One region of the Paenibacillus sp. CH40 genome, then DNA from elsewhere that is predicted to be linked to it. Evidence: riboswitches for the same ligand, from Rfam matches in the RefSeq annotation. Region 1 holds a riboswitch; each other region holds the start of a gene.
What was found. Region 1 has a riboswitch for cobalamin ahead of NLX73_RS14170 (ABC transporter substrate-binding protein). Riboswitches for the same ligand answer to the same signal wherever they lie in the genome.

Region 1 (4,601 bases):
ATATGAACGTTTCCTGAAGTTGGCTGATCTACACCCGAAAGCAGATGCAGCAAGGTCGATTTTCCACTGCCGTTCGGACCAATAATCCCCCACCAAGTTCCTTCGTCGACGCTCCAGCTTATATTCTTTAACGCATGGAACTCTCCATAGGCACGTGTCAGACCCGCTACCTCTAATGCCCGATCACGCACTTTCTGTGATTCACTTTGTTCTGTCACAGCAGTTCCCCCCTGCGCAGCTTCTTGTTCCGATACAGGAGATATGCAAAGAACGGTGCCCCAACAAAGGCCGTCATCACGCCCAGAGGAATTTCCGTGGGGGCTAACAACGTGCGAGCCGCCGTATCTGCCCAAGCCATAAAAATGGCTCCACCGAGCGCAGATAATGGAACAATCATCCGGTAATCAGGGCCTGTCACCAGACGAATGATATGCGGTACAACAAGTCCCACAAAGCCAATCACTCCACATACCGAGACAGCGGCAGCTGTCAGCAGCGTGGAAATGATCAAAACAGATAGCTTTGTCGCATCTACATGAACTCCCATGTGAGCCGCCTGACGTTCACCCAAAGCCAATATATTCAGCACACGTGCCCGATTCCATAGAAATACCAGTCCTATGACCACATAAGGTAAAAGGATTCCTGTATATGACCAACCGCGCAGACTAAGACTTCCCATCGTCCAGTACAATATTTCATTGACCGTCTCCTTCGACATGGCTGTCAGAAAAGAAACAACCGCTCCCAGAAAGGATTGCATCACCACACCCGACAAAATGAGACTTTGTGTCGGAATTTTTCCACCTTCCCGTGCCAACGTCAGCACCATCCACAGCGTCAGCATTCCGGTCGTAAATGCCACTAGCGGCAGCGTCCATATGCCAACAAATGAAAATTGAAGGCCCCAATAGATCAGTACTGCCGCTCCTACCGAAGCCCCCGAGGATACCCCCAGTGTATACGGATCAGCCAAAGGATTACGCAGCACACCCTGAAATCCGGCTCCCGCCAGCGCCAGCGCTGCTCCTACCAACATTCCCAGTAACACTCGTGGCAATCTGACCTTCAAAATAATCTGCTCTGAGGATGTATTCCAATCCGGTGTAAACGTATCGCCTAACCACGGAAGGTGGTTAACCAGAATGCCCGTGATCTGGCTGACCGGAAGCTTGGCCGAGCCGATGCCAAGACAGAGCAGCAGCGTCAGCAACAGCAAGACAAGACCTGTCCCTCCAAAGCCGATCAGTTTACGGTTCATTTGAAAATTTCAGGATACACGCCCTTGGCCACTTCCTTGAGACCTTCCGTTACGCGTGGACCCGGACGACTGATCAAATTATCATCCACGGCAAACACCCGGTTGTGGCGAACAGCCGATATTTGATCCCATCCACTGCGAGCTTTAATGATTTCGCCGAGTGTTTGACCAGTTTTGTCGTCCTTGACACTTTTGCTGTACAAAATCACGTCAGGGTTGGCAGCAATAATATTTTCCTCACTAATTTGGTACCACCCCTTCTGCGTGGCACCTACATTTTCGCCGCCCGCCAACGTAATCAGCTCGTCCATAAACTCGCCTTTACCAACTGTCCAGCCTGGTGAAAACTCGACGTATACCCGCAGCTTCTGCCCTTTACCGATATTTTTAACTCCTTCTTTCACTTCCGCTACATCTGCTCTCATCTTGTCAGTCACCGCTCTCGCTTCTTTCTGATGATCGGTGATTTTCCCATACAATTCGATGTTAGCTATGACATCTTCAACTGTCTTCGGTTCCGTTTTAAAAATCATAATTCCCATGTCGCGCAGCTTGGTCGTAGCCTGTTCACTAAGTGATATCCCTGCAAAAACGACTTCCGGGTTAGCAGCAATGATCGCCTCTTCGTTCGGTTTCATAATACCGCCCACTTTAGGCTTTTTCGTAGCAGCTGCCGGGTAATCAGAGTAGTCGGAGACGCCAACTATTTCCTTATCCAGCCCGATGGCGAACAGCGCCTCGGTTTCTGCCGGGGAGACGGAAACGATTTTATCCGGCGCTTTTTTGAATGTAAATTCCTGTCCTGTTGCATCCTTAACTGTGAGTGGGTAAACTGTTTTGCCCGGAGGCTCTTGTGCGGTTACGGTCTTTCCTGGCTGCTGTGCAGAAGTCTGATTCTCTTTATTTTCAGCATTTTTTCCATTAGCGCCACATGCACTCAGCACAACTGCCAAAATCAGAACCAATAGACCTGTTGTCCAAACCTTTATTTTTTTTCCTGCCATGATTTGCACCCCTTCATAAAAAAATCGTTAAGAGCGTTACTTGAGCATCATCAGATATCTTCTAAATCCAGCCTTCTTTTCCTATCAAAAAACCCCCGCATCCTTATATCAGGACACAGGGGTCACGTTAGCGCAGATCGTGCGCAGGCGGCAGCTTCTTTCCGCACGGACAGTCACTGCGAACACGTCATCCTTTCCTCGAAGGATTATGGTGACAGGCGGACGGGCAGGTATCCTGACTTATGGTAAGATGCATGTCCTGAAATTCCTTCATATGCTTAGTAGCACATAAAGCAGGACTAACGGGCATGTTTCCATTTACAGTGGCGGGACCGCGCCGGACTTACACCGACTTCCCTTTTAACAGCGCAGGCAAGGGAAACCATAGTTTCATCACACTGCGCCGACCTCGTCTGCTGGATATTTGATGTAGTGGTAGTCAAGCCGTTCTTTTACTTGATGATTATAGGTTAAAATGAGGCGGCTTACAACCCAAACAGCCTCTTTATCCGCTGGTGTCTAACCTAATGAGGGAGCATTTCGGCTATGTAATTGTGCGGTCCTGCCAGCCTCAATTGAATCCTAAATGCTTCTCCCGGCTTCGGATTCAGACTCCAAAAATCATGGCCCGGTATCAGCATACAAGCTAACTGACGAATTACGCCACCATGCGTAACGACCAAAACAGAGAGCGGCCCAGCAGTCAAATCCATGGGTCGAACTTCCATAGCAACACGCCATTCATACAGAGAGTCAAGAAATTTCCGTAGACGATTCACAAAATCTGTCCAAGACTCTCCTCCAGGAGGGGTTATCCGTTGCGGCTCATCAATCCAAGCGCGATACAACGACACATCCTTGAGCATGTCATACGTTTTTCCATCCCACTCGCCAAAATGAAGCTCTCGCAGACGTGGTTCCATCATAGGAGACATAATAGATAGGGAACCTCCAGACGTCAATTCTGATTCCGGCACAATGATCTGCAAGGTCTGGCGACATCGCATTAAATCGCTGCAATAGATTCGAGCAAAGGACTGTCCCTGCAATTCTTCTTGCAAAGGCTTTAATTCCTGTTCTGCTCCCGGTAGCAAACCTATGTCGGAGTGTCCCAGATATCGACGTTCCTTATTCCATAAGGTTGTGCCGTGACGAACTAACACGAGTTCCATGTCCCAATGCAGATCTTCTTTAGCATAATACGGCACCTTACGATCCTCCTGTGAGTTCGGACTTTGTGCGTATTCTACTGTCCTTTTTGCTGCTATATCTTGTTTCAAGATCATGTCACTTCCTGCTCGATCATTATTCAGTGTGTCACGCCTCACCCTCACCGCACCCATCCCAAGGCAAAACAACCTGCGGCTCCTAACAAACACAATCCTACAAACATACTGGACACGGCGAACATCAGCTGGATTGTATGCCGTATATCTTTCGACTCTAGCGGTCGTATCCAATCGCCCATGTATGCACGAAAGGAGCGCACGCCATGATACACATTATAGCCTCCAAGACGAATCCCCAGTGCTCCAGCAACAGCTGATTCCGGGAAGCCACTGTTCGGGCTTGGGTGCAGACGAGCGTCTCGCTTGACTGTGCGCCAGCTTCTTGCAGCATCTCGCTTGTACATCCACGCCGCTACGACAAGCATTGCCGCTGTCAGGCGTGCTGGAATGTAGTTAGCCACATCATCTAGACGCGCTGAAGCCCAGCCTAAATGCAGATACTTTTCATTTTTATAGCCAACCATGGAATCGAGCGTATTCACAGCACGATAAGCCAGCGCCAAGGGTGCTCCCCCGATCAGGGCATAAAAAAGCGGGGAAATAATCGCGTCCACGATATTTTCAGCGACCGTTTCAACCGTACCGCGTACAATCTCAGGCTCATCAAGCTGTTGCGTATCCCGCCCGACAATCATGCCCAGCTCCCGCCGTGCCGCTGCCAGATCATCCGCCTGCAACGCTCGGTATACTGCCATTCCTGCATCCTTTAGTCCTTTGGAAGCAATCGTGGTCGCAATCAGCACCATTTCTGCGCCGACAGATAACCACGGATGAATCCAGGCAAGCAAGTGCAACAGCGCCCAGGCGAGCGCAAAGGAACCTCCCGCCACAATGAGTGGAAGCAGTATGCCCGCACGTTTTAGCCCTCGGTCACTGCGGACCTGGCGACGAATCGCTTTTTCCAATGCTGAAATGGCATGTCCCATACCGATGACTGGATGCGGCAACCACCTCGGATCACCGATCAGCCTGTCCAAAAGGTAGGCTGCCAGGATAATCAAGCTAACTGTCACGCCGCTGCTCCTCCTCCAGCACTTCACCCAATAC
Region 2 (4,601 bases), on a different contig from region 1:
AGGGGGCCAGGGCAGCGCGGATTTTGGACAGCCACGTAATTTGCTGTTGGCGTTAGTTACACTACTGGTTATCCTGCTTGTGAATCGGTTGGCAAAAGGCTTTTTGCGCTCGATTTCCGTGCTTATTGGTCTGTTCGCGGGTACGGTGGTTGCTTATGGAATGGGAATGGTGCATTTTGCTCTCGTGGCGGAGGCCTCATGGGTGAGTGTCGCGCAGCCGTTTTATTTTGGTAAGCCAGAGTTTAGCATGATGGCAGTATGTACGATGATTATCGTCAATATTGTCAGTATGGTTGAGTCTACAGGCGTTTATCTAGCAGTAGGCAAAGCGATTGATCAGAAGGTGGAACAGAAGCAGATCGTCAATGGTCTGCGTTCCGAAGGACTCGCGATTATGCTTGGGGGTATTTTTAACGCGTTTCCTTATACAGCTTTCTCGCAAAATGTTGGCCTGATCTCACTCACACGCGTCAAATCGCGGAACGTTATTTTTGCTGCGGGCGGGATCATGGTTGTTCTCGGTTTGCTGCCTAAGCTGGCTGCCTTAACGACAGTGATTCCTAACGCTGTGCTGGGCGGGGCGATGATCGTCATGTTCGGCTCGGTTGCTGCATCAGGCATGTCTATTTTGTCAGAAGTGGATCTGCGGAAGGAAAGCAATCTGCTGATCGCAGCATGCAGTATTGCCGTGGGCCTAGGCTCTGCCGTTCTGCCACAAATGTTCGACCAGCTGCCGAGCTTTGCCAAAATGCTGCTGCAAAATGGTATCGTTTCGGGTTCGATTACAGCGATTGTCTTGAACATTGTTTTGACGAGAAAACAAGGGGAATCGGTCAAAAGCGTGACGGTTTCGGAGGTTCCACAGAAGGTTTGATGATTAGGAATAAATAAAGATAGCCGGAGAGAGGACGTATGCCTCTTTTCCGGCTTTTTGGCATGGAGTTATCCAGATAGTAGATCCCCTTGCCGTCTGGGGACATATAGATAAAGCTGCGGGATGAAATGGGTAGCTCTAATTTGGTGCGTTTTCCAGTTTATGCGCTAGAAGAATTTGCTAGAGTGGTAGGAAGAGGCATGATATAATCTAAATTATGGATTTTGAATAGTGGTGGATGTTTTCGGACCACGGTGCAGCTTCCCGAAAGGGGGTGAAGCCGATGGTCACACTTGTATCGTGCTACGATGTGTTGCGTTGGATGGTTACGTTACTAAGCCTGGTGTTTAGTATTCGTAAACTTTATCGCTGGCTACGTCGGAAATTTCGGAACAAGCGAAAACCCACCGCGTAATTAGGTTGGCCCCTAACGGTGGGTTTCGTTTGCATTAACATTTAGTTGTGCAGCGCGCCGTGGTGGTGATCCACAGCCTTTCAAGTCCTAAGAGTCTTTGCCGTTGGCGCGGCGAAGACTCTTTTTAGTATACGGACACGAAGGTTATCTCTATACCTAATTTTAGCACGTTCATTTCGTGCACGCAATGAATAGCCATTACCTTCATTCTCGCCATATCATTCAAATTTGAATTATTATACAGCATTTATTGACAAGCCTGTGACAACAAAATAAGATCGTAATGGAAAGAAATAAAGGAAGAAAACAGGTGTGAGCCGGACGACTCTATGTACGGGGTTTTGTTGAGACCATGTGGATAGTTATTGAGCGTGCTCACTTAAAAGGGAAGTTCGGTTGATTCCGACACGGGCCCGCCACTGTATACAGGCATCAGCAGGATACTGCTGGAGCTTTCAGAACAGCCACTGGAACTGTGAAGAACCGGGAAGGCCTGAAAGATACGCCTGGAGTCAGGAGACCTGCCTGTTTTGACATCACTGTCAGACCCACGGGATGCTGGGGAGGTGGTTAGGCGTGCTGCATACGGAATGTCTGAAACCGATCTGACCCCTTCTATGTTTTTGGAGTTGGCTTCGAGGTGTGTTTTGACATTTTATAATGAAAGCATTTCTGACTGCTGATCAAGTGGTCCGGAATGCTTTTTTCGCGTTTTGCGTTAGGTTTATATGATTTTACAAGATAGAGGGGGATTCATCGAATGATTAGCAATCGTAGCAGGCGCTCATGGTTGATATGTACAGGGGTGATGCTGTTACTGGCAGTTATGGCTCTTTCGGGATGTACTAGCAATAAGACGTCGAATAGCTCCGGCAAAGATGAGAACGCGTCAGCACAACAAACGGCGACAGGTAAAAAGCTGGTAATGGCGTATACATGGAAACCGTCAGGTGTTGACCCGCACGGAGATAATAGCTGGGATGTGATGCGATCTGGTGCAGGTGAGACACTGGTACGTTTGAATGAAAAGCTGGAGCCTGTGGCTTGGCTGGCAAAGGAGTGGAAGCAGGATAGTCCTACAGTTTGGACGTTCAGCTTGCAGGATAAAGTCACTTTTCATAATGGAAAGAGTATGGATGCAGCAAGTGTAAAAGCATCTTTGCTACGCTCTATCGAGAAAAGCCATCTGGCGAAGGATTTACTGAATGTGAAGTCCATTGATGTAAGCGGCCCGCTGGCTTTGAAAATCACGACAAACCAGCCGAATGCGGCGTTGGTGTCCAATCTAGCTGATCCATCGACGATTGTACTGGATGTGGCATCGATGAAAGATGAGCAGAGTTACCCAGCGATGACAGGCGCCTTTAAAATTAAAGCGTTCAACAAGGACCAATCCTTGGTCGTAGAGCGTTATGACGGATACCGGGGCGAAAAGGCACGATTGGCTGAGGCGACAATGAAGTTCATTACGGACGGGAATTCGCGCCTGATGGCGCTGCAATCCGGCGAGGTGGACGTAGCGACGGATATTCCGGTTGATAACGCAGAGGTACTGAAAAAGAACGACAAGCTACAAGTGCTGTCGGCTCCCTCCTTGCGCACCCATATGCTCGTGTACAATATGGAATCCCCAGTATTCAAGGATGCGGCGAACCGTAAGGTGGTGGACAGCCTGATTCCACGCACATCGATTGTGAGCGCCGTCATGAGGGGCTTCGGTACGGAAGCAAGCAGTCCGTTCCCGAGCATTCTTCCCTTCGGTAAAGTTGAGCGTAAAGCGCTGGACGGAACGGCGGATCAGCTGTTAACGAAGGATGGCTGGCAGAAGGACGCCCAAGGGACATGGACTAAGCAAGGCAAGCCGTTCGAGGTTACGCTGCTGACTTTTCCTCAGCGTCCGGAGCTCTCTGTTATGGCTGAGGTCATCCAAAGCCAATTGCTGAAAGAGGGAATCCAGGTCAAGATTCGCAAGGTGGAAAATATCGACGAGGCGTTGACCAAAAACGATTGGGATTTTGCTATGTACAGTATGCTTACTGCTCATACAGGAGAGCCACAATATTTTATGGACATGTTTTATTCTTCGAAAAGCGAAGCCAATGTAAGCCGTTATAGTTCCAAACCGCTGGAGAGTATTCTTAACAGCTTGAAGCTGGCGAAGGATACAGCGCAGCGTAATGCTGTGACACTACAAGCGCTGAATATCATCAATACGGATTTGCCACAGTCGTTCATTGTGCATCCTGACATTGTGTTTGGTGTGAAAAAAGGGGTAGAGGGTTTTACACCCCATCCGATCGAGTATTACTACATTACAGCGCAATCCGATATTGCGGAATAACGAGCGGCGTATCCTATGATTCGTTTTATACTGGAACGTGTGGCGCAGCTGCTCATCATTGTATTCGTTGTATCCACGCTGACTTTTGTACTGATGCGGCTGGCTCCTGGTGACCCTGCTACCATTTTGCTCACCGCGCATAATGTCCCTGCCTCTGAGGAGGCGTTGACGACGCTACGGCAGGAACTGGGCTTAAACGAACCGTTTCATATTCAATATGTGAACTGGCTGCGGGATGTGTTCACAGGGCATTGGGGCACCTCGTATGTATCCAAGGAATCCGTGCTAGCCGAACTGTGGAACAGACTGCCTGCTACGGTGGAGCTAGCTGCTGCGGGCTTTGCCGTCATGACGGTGCTTACGCTGGGGTTGGGGCTGGCTGCCTCGCTAAAAATCAGCGGCCCACTGGATCGTCTGGGCAGGCTGTTCGCCCTGCTGGGATCGTCGATCCCCTCTTTTTGGCTTGGGTTTCTGTTGATCTATCTATTCTCCGTTCGCTTGGGCTGGCTCCCATCCATGGGAAGGGAGGATTGGATACATTTAGTGCTCCCAGCGCTGACTCTTGGTGCAGGTTTGGGAGCTGTGCAAGCCCGTGTACTGCGCGCTCAAATGCTAGAGCTGGGTGACCGGAATTTTGTGAAAGCAGCGAAGGCTCGAGGCTTTTCCCGTATGCATATCCTGTTTTTTGAGATATTTAAGCATGCGGTTCTGCCTATAATTACACTGCTAGGTACCAATCTATCATTTATGCTGGCAGGTAATGTCATCGTAGAGACCATTTTTTCATGGCCGGGGTTGGGCAAGTATTTTATAGATGCAATTACACAGCGAGATTATCCGGTGATTCAGGGATATGTTATTTTCGCCGTATTTTTAATTGTAGGAGTTCAGTGTTTGGTGGATGTGGTCCAGACGGCGATAGATCCGAGGCTGCGTTTGCGTTAAGGGGGAAGCTGAAAATGAAAAAGATA
Region 3 (4,601 bases), on a different contig from region 1:
TAGTGGGCGTAGTGCGTGGTTTGGGCATTTGCTCGGAACCGCTTTTCTGACCATGCTGGTGCTGCTATCCGAGTTGGTTATTGGTGTTCCTATCTTGTCACGGCTGTTTTATCCATCGTATGAACTGGTGCGTCAATTGCAGCTAACGGACTTTCTGGATCGGTTCGACTTGTTCGTGGCAGCACTGACTGTACCGACTTTTCTTACGAAGATTGGGGTTGATCTGTACGTTACCAGTTTGGCGGTAAAGCGGATGTTTGCCCAAGCCTGGGGGAGCCTGATGGTTTGGCCCGTAGGTTTGTTAGGCTATGTCTGTTCGTTTATGCTGTTCTCCAACATTGTGCAAATTTATGAGTTCAGCCGGGAGTGGACCGCGGTGATGATCATTTTTTTTGTTATCATGCCTTTGTTGCTATGGATGTTGCTCCGACCCAAATCTAAAGGGAAAGGCGGAGATGATAGGGCATCTAACGGAGAGCGGGATAGCAGTAGTCAGAAAGAAAGCCAGCATGAAGGCAGAACAGGACACGGCCACTTATAAGATTACTGTATTCATCGGAAAAGTAATTCTTATTTGTCTTTTACCCCTCTGATTGTATACTTGGTAGAAAGAAATACGACATCTACAAGGGAGGCAACAGAATGGCACAACGCATGGCAGGCAAGAGAGTCGCTCTTGCTGGTCCCCGTAAAGCAGAAGAAATGGCGCTGCTAGTTGTGAAGATGGGGGGTGAGCCAGTACAGCGCCCGGCCCAGGGTACCGTTTTTCTGGATGATATCGAGCTGCGCAACGCTGTTGTATCGTGGGTGAAGCACCCTCCGGACTGGTACATCTTCACGACAGGTATGGGGCTGGATGCCCTGTTCGATATGGCAGAGGATATGGGCGTGGCTGAGCAGATTATGGAGTTGCTGCAATCTTCCAACATTGCAGCGCGGGGTTACAAGACGGTCAATGGACTCAAAAAGCGTGGCTTTACGCCAGCAGTACGAGACGAGGACGGAAGTTTGATCGGATTGACAGGAGCTTTCGCCCCATACGATCTGAAGGGAAAAGAAGTATTGTTGCAACTGCATGGCGATCCAGCCCCACGGTTGGTAAAGTGGCTGGACGAGCAGGGGGCAGTGACCCGCCAGGTACTTCCTTATAAGCATATCCCACCTGAGGAAGCAAAATTGCAGGCGTTACTGGAGGATGTTATCCATCGTAATGTTGATGCTGTTACGTTCACGAGTGGTCCGCAAATTCGATTTTTAGCCCAATATGCGAGAGAGCAAAATCGAATTGAGGAATTATTGGAAGCTTTCCGTGAGGATGTGATTGCTGTATCAGTAGGGAAGGTGACTGCGCAGTCTATTGTGGAAGAGGGGATTGATCGAGTCGTGTTTCCAACCGAAGAGCGCATGGGCGCAATGATGGTGGAGCTGGGCAAATATTTTGAACATAACGATTCGGTGCATGGCTGTGGTTTGAAGATCGTGAATGGTCATTGAAATGAGATAGAAATTATAAATATAGTATGCTAAAAATGAACTTATATTTTTGGATACAGCGTAAAATAAAGATAAGGGCCTGCGAGGTCTTTATCTTTTTTTATTGGACATGCATCGACAAAGATTTTTGTTATAGCGAAAATATTTAGCTAATATAATGAATAAGTTTCGATGCATGATACTTAGGACAGGAGCTGAGACGTTAATGAATTCTATTTGTGTATTTGCCGGGTCCAGACCTGGACATTCATCGGTATATGTTGAAGCGGCAGGCAAGCTGGGAGAAGCCATGGCTCGCCATCATATCCGTCTGATCTACGGTGGCTCCAGTAGGGGGCTGATGGGAGAGGTGGCGGATGGAATGCTGGCGGGTGACGGTCAGGTCACTGGCATTATGCCCACCCTGTTATTTGATGCAGAGATCATTCATCGGGGGGTTACCGAATTTATTGAGGTAGCAAGCATGCATGAGCGTAAAGCGGCAATGAGCGAGATGGCCGATGCGTTTATTGCCCTTCCGGGTGGCTTGGGAACCTTTGAAGAGCTGTTCGAGGTATTGTGCTGGGCGCAAATTGGCATTCATCGCAAGCCGATTGGGCTGCTGAATGTGAATGGATATTTTGACCCGTTAGTAGAAATGGTGCGTCATAGCGTGCAAGAAGGGTTTACTGGGTCTGAGCATCCAGCGCTACTAAGCATCTCTGCCGACCCGGACGAATTGCTACATATGTTAAAAAATAAAGCAGAGAACTTGAAATAAAGCGTTTTTCGTGCTTGCACAACTGATTGAGGCAAGGTTATGATAAGACCCATAATCAAATAGCGGACAGACAAGGTGCCTTTGCGGTTGAGCAAAGGGTAACAGGGAATCGGGTGCAAATCCCGAGCGGTCCCGCCACTGTAAGGAAGAGGATTTTTTTAAATGGTCACTCGTGAAAAACGGGGAAGACGAAAGAATCTGTTGATGCCAAGCCAGGAGACCTACCTTGATCTGTATGCACCGTTAACCTTCGCGGAGAGGATGGGTGTACGAAATCAGGAAATCAGGCACACGTTGCTTTTTCCATGTTGGTTAGAGGTTTGCGTGGATATGAACGTGCAGCAGCGTTTGAAGCGTAAACAGACAGGTGGAAAACAACGGCAGGCTGGAGGAAGACAAATAGTGTCTTCTTACGCTGTTTGTTCGTCTGATGAGAGATACGTACATAGAAACCCCATCCGGGCAGGATGGGGTTTTTTGAGTTACAGGATGTCCATAAATCATTGAAATAGATAGGATAGCTGCCCTGAAAAGGGTGAATAGGAGGAGCACGATGAGCCCATTAGGAAAATTGCTGGTGATTGGATTTGGACCAGGAGATATGGAACATATCACAAAACGGGCGCTGGATGCGCTGGCCGAAAGTGAGGTCATTATCGGCTACAATACCTACGTTGATTTGATCCGTCCGTTGTTGAACGGACAAGAGATTGTACGCACAGGGATGACAGAGGAAGTGAGCCGTGCGCAGGAGGCGGTTCGCCAAGCAGAGATGGGCAAGAAGGTAGCTGTCATTTCCAGTGGAGATGCAGGAGTCTATGGTATGGCAGGGCTGGTGTACGAAGTGCTGATGCAAAAAGGCTGGCGACGCGAGGACGGGGTTGAGGTAGAAGTCGTGCCGGGGATATCGGCTATTCAGTCCTGTGCTTCACTGTTGGGGGCGCCAGTTATGCATGATGCTTGCACGATCAGTCTGAGTGATCATCTGACCCCATGGGAAACGATTGTGAAGCGTGTAGAAGCAGCGGCTTCGGCCGATTTTGTGATTGCATTATACAACCCGCGCAGTGGTCGGCGTACCCGCCAGATTGTGGAGACGCAGTCCATTTTGCTGCGTTACCGCGATCCGCAAACTCCAGTTGGGTTGGTGAAAAGTGCTTATCGTGAACGTCAGCAAGTTATTGTAACGACGCTGGAAGATATGCTGAATCATGACATCGGGATGCTGACAACTGTAATCATCGGCAATTCCTCGACAACGGTGTATGACGGCTTGATCGTGACTCCGCGCGGATATCAGCGCAAATACACGCTGGATGCGACCGAGCAAGCGCTCAAGCCACATCAGCGTCTCCGCACGGAAGCGGAGCCGTGGTCGCTGGGCGCACAAGAGGATACACCGCAGGCAGGCGCAGCCCCGACTACGCCCGCTATACCCTCCGCGAGCGGCGCTGCGGTTGCGACGCAGGCACGCCCGCAAGCGATGGCTGCCGTGCAGGCAACGACCGCTGTGCAAACCGGCGCAGCAGCCCCGGCATCGCTGGCGGCAGAGGCACTAAGCCGCCTCGCTGTTGGCGGCAAGCTGCCTGGCGCAGCCAACGCTCGCTGGGGCGGGCAAGCGCCTACTGTCGAGAGCACCGCCGGAACGTCAGCGGTGGCCGGAGCGGGGGCCCCGGTCGGGATGGCGACAGGCGGCTTTGGCAAGCCTGCGCTATTTGAGGTGGGCGTTTCCCCGGGGGTGGGAAACAAGAAGTTCACCGCTCGCCAGATGGCGCTGCTCGCCGAGGTAGCGGGTGATGACGGCGAGCTGGAATACACGCCAGATCATCAGATCGTGCTGCGCGTACCGTGTGCAGACCCCGAGGAACTGGTCGGACGGCTGCGGGATGAACGATTCATTGTCATGCCGATTGGCGATGTGTTTAAGGTGAAGGCGTGCGACTTCTGCAATATGGAGAAGGATGACGCTGTGCCTGTGGCTGAGCATTTACAGGTTGTACTTGGCGGATTACAGGCACCCAAGGAAACGAGCATTGCTTTGAATGGATGCGGTATGGCCTGCTATGGAGCGGTGCTAGAGGATATCGGCATCGTCTATCGCAAGGGAGGATACGACCTCTTCCTTGGTGGCAAAAAATTCGGTCGCAATGCTCATGCCGCTCAGCCCGTAGCGGAAGGGATTCCGAGTGATCAAATTACTGACATTGTGGAGAACGTCATCGCTGAATATAAGGAAAAAGGGCATCCGAATGAGCGTTTTCATAAATTTTTTAAACGTGTAGGTGTCGTTGCGGGTTTCCGGCATGAAGATGCACCAGCAACGGTAGAAGTGAATGCGGTTTGTGGT
Region 4 (4,601 bases), on a different contig from region 1:
CTGACAATCAGTTCTCCGTGGCTTCGCGAGGTTTCAATAGATATAACGTCGGCATCCATATCGGAGATGGACTGAATCATATGCTGAAATTCGGAATAGCACATATGCGTATGGATTTGGGTCGCTGGCTCAACGGTGGCCGTGGTCACAAGGAAGGCTTGAACCGCCCAATCCAGATAGGCTTGCTGCTGTTCTTTTTTCAGCGGAAGCCCTTCACGAATTGCAGGCTCATCGACCTGAATCATGCCGATGCCCGCTTGTTCCAGTGCCTCTACCTCTGCCCGTAGTGCCAGAGCCAACTGTAAAGCAACTTGACTGCGTGGAATATCATTACGTTCGAAAGACCAGTTCAAAATGGTCACAGGACCCGTAAGCATTCCCTTAACAGGCTTGGAAGTTAACGATTGGGCGAATGCCGTTTCTTCCACGGTCATGGGCTGATCGAAGGAAACGTCTCCGTATATAATCGGCGGTTTGACACAGCGGGAGCCGTAGGACTGCACCCATCCGTTTTGCGTAAAAGCAAAGCCGTTCAGCTTTTCGCCAAAAAATTCAACCATGTCGGTCCGCTCAAATTCTCCATGTACAAGCACGTCAATGCCAATGTCCTCTTGGATATCAATCCATTCCTTGATTTGCTGTTGGATGAACGTTCGGTATTGCTCGGCAGACCATTCTCCTTTGCGATAGTGCAGGCGGGCCTTGCGGATCTCGGCGGTTTGCGGGAAGCTACCAATGGTCGTCGTAGGCAGTGGAGGCAACTTTAGCTTATTTTGCTGAATCTCACGACGCTCGGCGAAAGGAACGCTGCGTGACAGAGGCTCTTTGGCCAACAGGTCGGCCAGATCGGCAGCTGTCTGTACGCGTGCCGCTGAACTGTTGAAACGGGCTACCGCATCTGTACTTTGTCCAAGCTTGGTGAGTGCGGATGGATCGTGTTTGCCAAGTGCAGCCGTCAGGATGGCGATTTCCTCTAGCTTTTCATCAGCAAAGGCCAGCGCTTGCACCAGCTCCTTGTCCAGCTTGTGCTCTGCCTCCAGGCTGACTGGCACATGCAGCAGACTGCATGATGGCTGTACGATAAGCTGCTCGGCAGTGGTCTGTTCTGCTAACTGACCCAGCAGAGCAGCTACAGCGTTCAGGTCGCTGCGCCATATATTGCGTCCGTCAATGACACCAGCGCCCAGCGTTTTTCCTTTAGGAAAGCCATGCTGCAATATATGCTGAAGATTTTCGCCATCATCATACACAAAATCAAGACCCAGCCCCTGTACTGGAAGTACGGACAGACGCTCATAATGATCTAGGCTGCCAAAGTAGGTTTGCAGCATTATATTTAAGGAGGGCGCAGCTTGGTTCAAAGCTTCATAGACTTCCTGGATAATGTCCAGATCCTCTACTGGGAATGAGGTGGTCAGGACAGGTTCATCGATTTGGACCCACTGAACACCTTCTGCTGCTAGTTCAGACAGGACACGGGTGTATAAAGGCAGGAAGGTTCTTATAATAGAGGCAAGCTCCTTACGATCATAGCCTTTGGAAAGGGTAACGAATGAATAGGGGCCGATGAGGACCGGTTTCCCATCAATACCTAGTTCTTGTTTTGCTTCACGATAAGCCTGTAAAGGTTTATTTTCAGTGAACACCGGAACTGCATTCGCCAATTCAGGAACGATGTAGTGATAATTGGTATTCATCCATTTGGTCATTTCACTGGCGGTTGCTCCCTTCTGTCCACGAGCGATCCCGAAATACACGGATAGAGGAACCGGACCCGCGGGACGATAGTTGAACCGTTCGGGAACCAGACCGAACATCACAGATGTATCCAGCATGTGATCGTAATAGGAGAAGTCTCCGACAGGAATGCGATCAATCCCCTTGTCCCGCTGCTTGCTCAGATGCTCCAACCGTAATCTTTTCATCTCCGTCTGCAGTTCGCTTTCGTTAATGCTGCCGTTCCAGAAGCGTTCCAGTGCTTTCTTCCATTCCCGATTTTCGCCGATACGCGGATATCCCAGATTACTGCTAATTAAGCCGGACAATTCAGGCCATTCAATAATGGACATGTACTTTTCCTCCTAGCGGGTAGCTGTTTTACTTTTACGTACCAAAAAAGGCATTCTTCCCCCAAGGTTAAAAATAAGTAAGGGAAAGAATGCCTCCGTGATTAAAAAATCAAAAATACGGCGACTGCTCTTAACACCTCCCTATCTTCCGTAGGTACTTGCGATGTTGTTAAAATAGGCAGGTCTCCTGACTTACGGATCATGACGCTCAGCATTCCTTCCCGGTCTGTGGACCAGTGGATATATGAACAGCTGAAAGTTCCCCGTTTACAGTGGCGGGACCGTGCCGGATTTGCACCGGCTTCCCTTTTAAGCCTGATCTGAATAGAACAGACACCTATCTCCAAGCTATGCGGTTAAGGTATGACGAATAATTATGCACTCGTATACTTGTTCACCATCATAAGTGAAACTTACAGGATGCGCAATAGAAACTCCAATGGAATCTGTTAGCCATATGAAAAAAGACAAGCCTTACCCATGATGGGGGCTTGTCTTAGATTAGATATAGCATCTTGCTTGCTGGGTAAGCATCGCCTTATGTCAATGAAACGGCATAACCTGCCTGAATACTGGCTTTCACATCTACCAGACGCTGGTTGCGACTGCCCCGGAAGGGAAGGGTCAGGTCCTTTTGCTGTTCTACAAAACGACCGTCCACAATCACATCGCACAAAAGCGCCAGTTCCTGTCGCTCCGGATCTGTGAGTAGATCTTCATAGACAAAGCCAGTGTAAGCCCACACGGTTCGGTCGGGACAGGCTTCGCGGAAGTCACGCACAAATTGCGAGCATTCTGCTGCTGAGAAAAACGGGTCTCCCCCGCAGAGAGTCAGTCCGTCCAACAACGGATTTTCCATGATGTCACGAATGACCTCCTGTTGTCGTTGGGGGGTGAATGGCTCGCCTGCACGGAAGCTCCATGACTCTGGATTAAAGCATCCAGGACAGGCATGACGGCAACCGCTAATGAACACAACGGTGCGCAGGCCGTATCCTTCGTTCAGAGATTCCGGAATGTAGCCACACAAATTCACTTATGTTTCACCCGGTCTCGAACTTCTGCCTGTTTTGCGGCATTAAAGCGAACGGTATAATCTCCTGTCAGATATCCGGTTACCCGACGTAAGCGCTGAAAGTGTGTGTGCTCCTCATCTGTGCCGCATTGGGGGCAGCTTGTCCCGATAATCCCTTCATAACCACATTCCGTACAACGATCCACCGGATGGTTGATGGAGAAATAGCCGATGTTCTGATGCAGCGCGTACTGAACAATTTTAAGAAACGCATCCGGGTTATTCCGCGCATTACCGTCCAGCTCAATGTATGAAATCGCACCAGCGTTGCATAGGTTATGGAACGGAGCTTCCAAGCTGATTTTACGAGCAGCCGGGAGCGTGTAATACACGGGAATATGAAAAGAATTCGTGTAATATTCTCGATCATTTACCTCAGGAATAATCCCGAAATCACGTTGATCCAGCAATGTGAACTTGCCCGACAGACCTTCGGCAGGCGTAGCGAACAATGTAATATTTAAATTGTGATATTCACTCATTCGATCGCAATACACGCGCATGGAAGTGATGATTCGCTGTGCCTCTCGGTATACAAAATCATCCTCCCCGTGGTGTTTCCCATATAGTGCCTTCATGCACTCAGCCAGCCCGATGAACCCGATCGAAAGCGTACCGTGTTTTAGTACGCCTCCCACCTTGTCATCTGGTGCCAGTTGTTCTCCACCTTCCCATACCCCTTCGCGCATCATAAAGTCCGAGGCTTTGGCCGGTTGGCTGGTCTGGATTTGATAGCGATGAATTAGGCCATCTACCGCAATGCGCATAACTTCTTCTAGTCTCGCATCAAAGCGATCACGGTCAGGTGTCAGGCGTTTGCCTGTGCAAATACCATACTCAATGCCAAGCCGCACCAGATTAATGGTATTGAAGGAGAGATTCCCCTTGCCACTCTGCCGGTTTCTACCGAAACGGTCAGAAATGGTGCGGGTACGGCAACCCATTGTCGCTATAATGGTGTCTGGATCATCAGCACGGTAAAAAGGCAAGTTGAAGGTGGCATCCACATTCACAAAATTGGGATACATCCGTCTGCTAGAGCATTCTACCGCCCGTAAGAACAAATCATAATTGATGTCGCCTTCTGCCTGGTTGATTCCCTCTTTACATTGGAAAATATGTTGTGGAAAAATAGGAGTTTCCCCGCTGCCCAAGCCGCGAATAGTGGCCTCCAGCAGCGATTGAGTAACAAGTCGTCCCTCAGCAGACGTGCACATTCCGTAATTCAGTGAAGTGAATGGAATCTGTCCCCCCGCTCGACTGCTCATGGTGTTCAGGTTATGAATGAGCGATTCAGCAGCCTGCCGGGTTTCCGTCTCCGTTTCTTCGCGTGCGAATGCGTAGGAACGAGGGCAGACTTCTTGCAAATGGGGATTGGCCATATGTAGTTCGTCGTCAGACAGACTGGATTCTATCTCTTCCTCGAACAACCGGAGTCCCTTGCGCAGATGCTTGCG

Region 2: it holds a riboswitch for cobalamin, as region 1 does, so the genes downstream of both, NLX73_RS12275 (ABC transporter substrate-binding protein) here and NLX73_RS14170 (ABC transporter substrate-binding protein) in region 1, are expected to answer to the same signal.
Region 3: it holds a riboswitch for cobalamin, as region 1 does, so the genes downstream of both, cobJ (precorrin-3B C(17)-methyltransferase) here and NLX73_RS14170 (ABC transporter substrate-binding protein) in region 1, are expected to answer to the same signal.
Region 4: it holds a riboswitch for cobalamin, as region 1 does, so the genes downstream of both, metE (5-methyltetrahydropteroyltriglutamate--homocysteine S-methyltransferase) here and NLX73_RS14170 (ABC transporter substrate-binding protein) in region 1, are expected to answer to the same signal.

Annotation. Positions count from the first base shown of each region.
Region 1 covers NZ_JANAVQ010000004.1:201,848-206,448, forward strand. Annotated here, with positions in the region: gene NLX73_RS14160 (ABC transporter ATP-binding protein) at 1-218, opposite strand, end outside; gene NLX73_RS14165 (FecCD family ABC transporter permease) at 215-1,261, opposite strand; gene NLX73_RS14170 (ABC transporter substrate-binding protein) at 1,258-2,265, opposite strand; cobalamin riboswitch at 2,474-2,667, opposite strand; gene NLX73_RS14175 (histidine phosphatase family protein) at 2,790-3,551, opposite strand; gene cbiB (adenosylcobinamide-phosphate synthase CbiB) at 3,596-4,567, opposite strand; gene cobD (threonine-phosphate decarboxylase CobD) at 4,557-4,601, opposite strand, start outside.
Region 2 covers NZ_JANAVQ010000003.1:508,387-512,987, reverse strand. Annotated here, with positions in the region: gene NLX73_RS12280 (nucleobase:cation symporter-2 family protein) at 1-874, shown strand, start outside; cobalamin riboswitch at 1,629-1,832, shown strand; gene NLX73_RS12275 (ABC transporter substrate-binding protein) at 2,050-3,630, shown strand; gene nikB (nickel ABC transporter permease) at 3,646-4,575, shown strand; gene NLX73_RS12265 (ABC transporter permease) at 4,590-4,601, shown strand, end outside.
Region 3 covers NZ_JANAVQ010000003.1:276,890-281,490, reverse strand. Annotated here, with positions in the region: gene NLX73_RS11250 (GerAB/ArcD/ProY family transporter) at 1-541, shown strand, start outside; gene NLX73_RS11245 (uroporphyrinogen-III synthase) at 643-1,494, shown strand; gene NLX73_RS11240 (LOG family protein) at 1,700-2,254, shown strand; cobalamin riboswitch at 2,312-2,497, shown strand; gene cobJ (precorrin-3B C(17)-methyltransferase) at 2,808-4,601, shown strand, end outside.
Region 4 covers NZ_JANAVQ010000003.1:305,441-310,041, reverse strand. Annotated here, with positions in the region: gene metE (5-methyltetrahydropteroyltriglutamate--homocysteine S-methyltransferase) at 1-2,069, opposite strand, end outside; cobalamin riboswitch at 2,230-2,425, opposite strand; gene nrdG (anaerobic ribonucleoside-triphosphate reductase activating protein) at 2,608-3,105, opposite strand; gene NLX73_RS11370 (anaerobic ribonucleoside triphosphate reductase) at 3,102-4,601, opposite strand, start outside.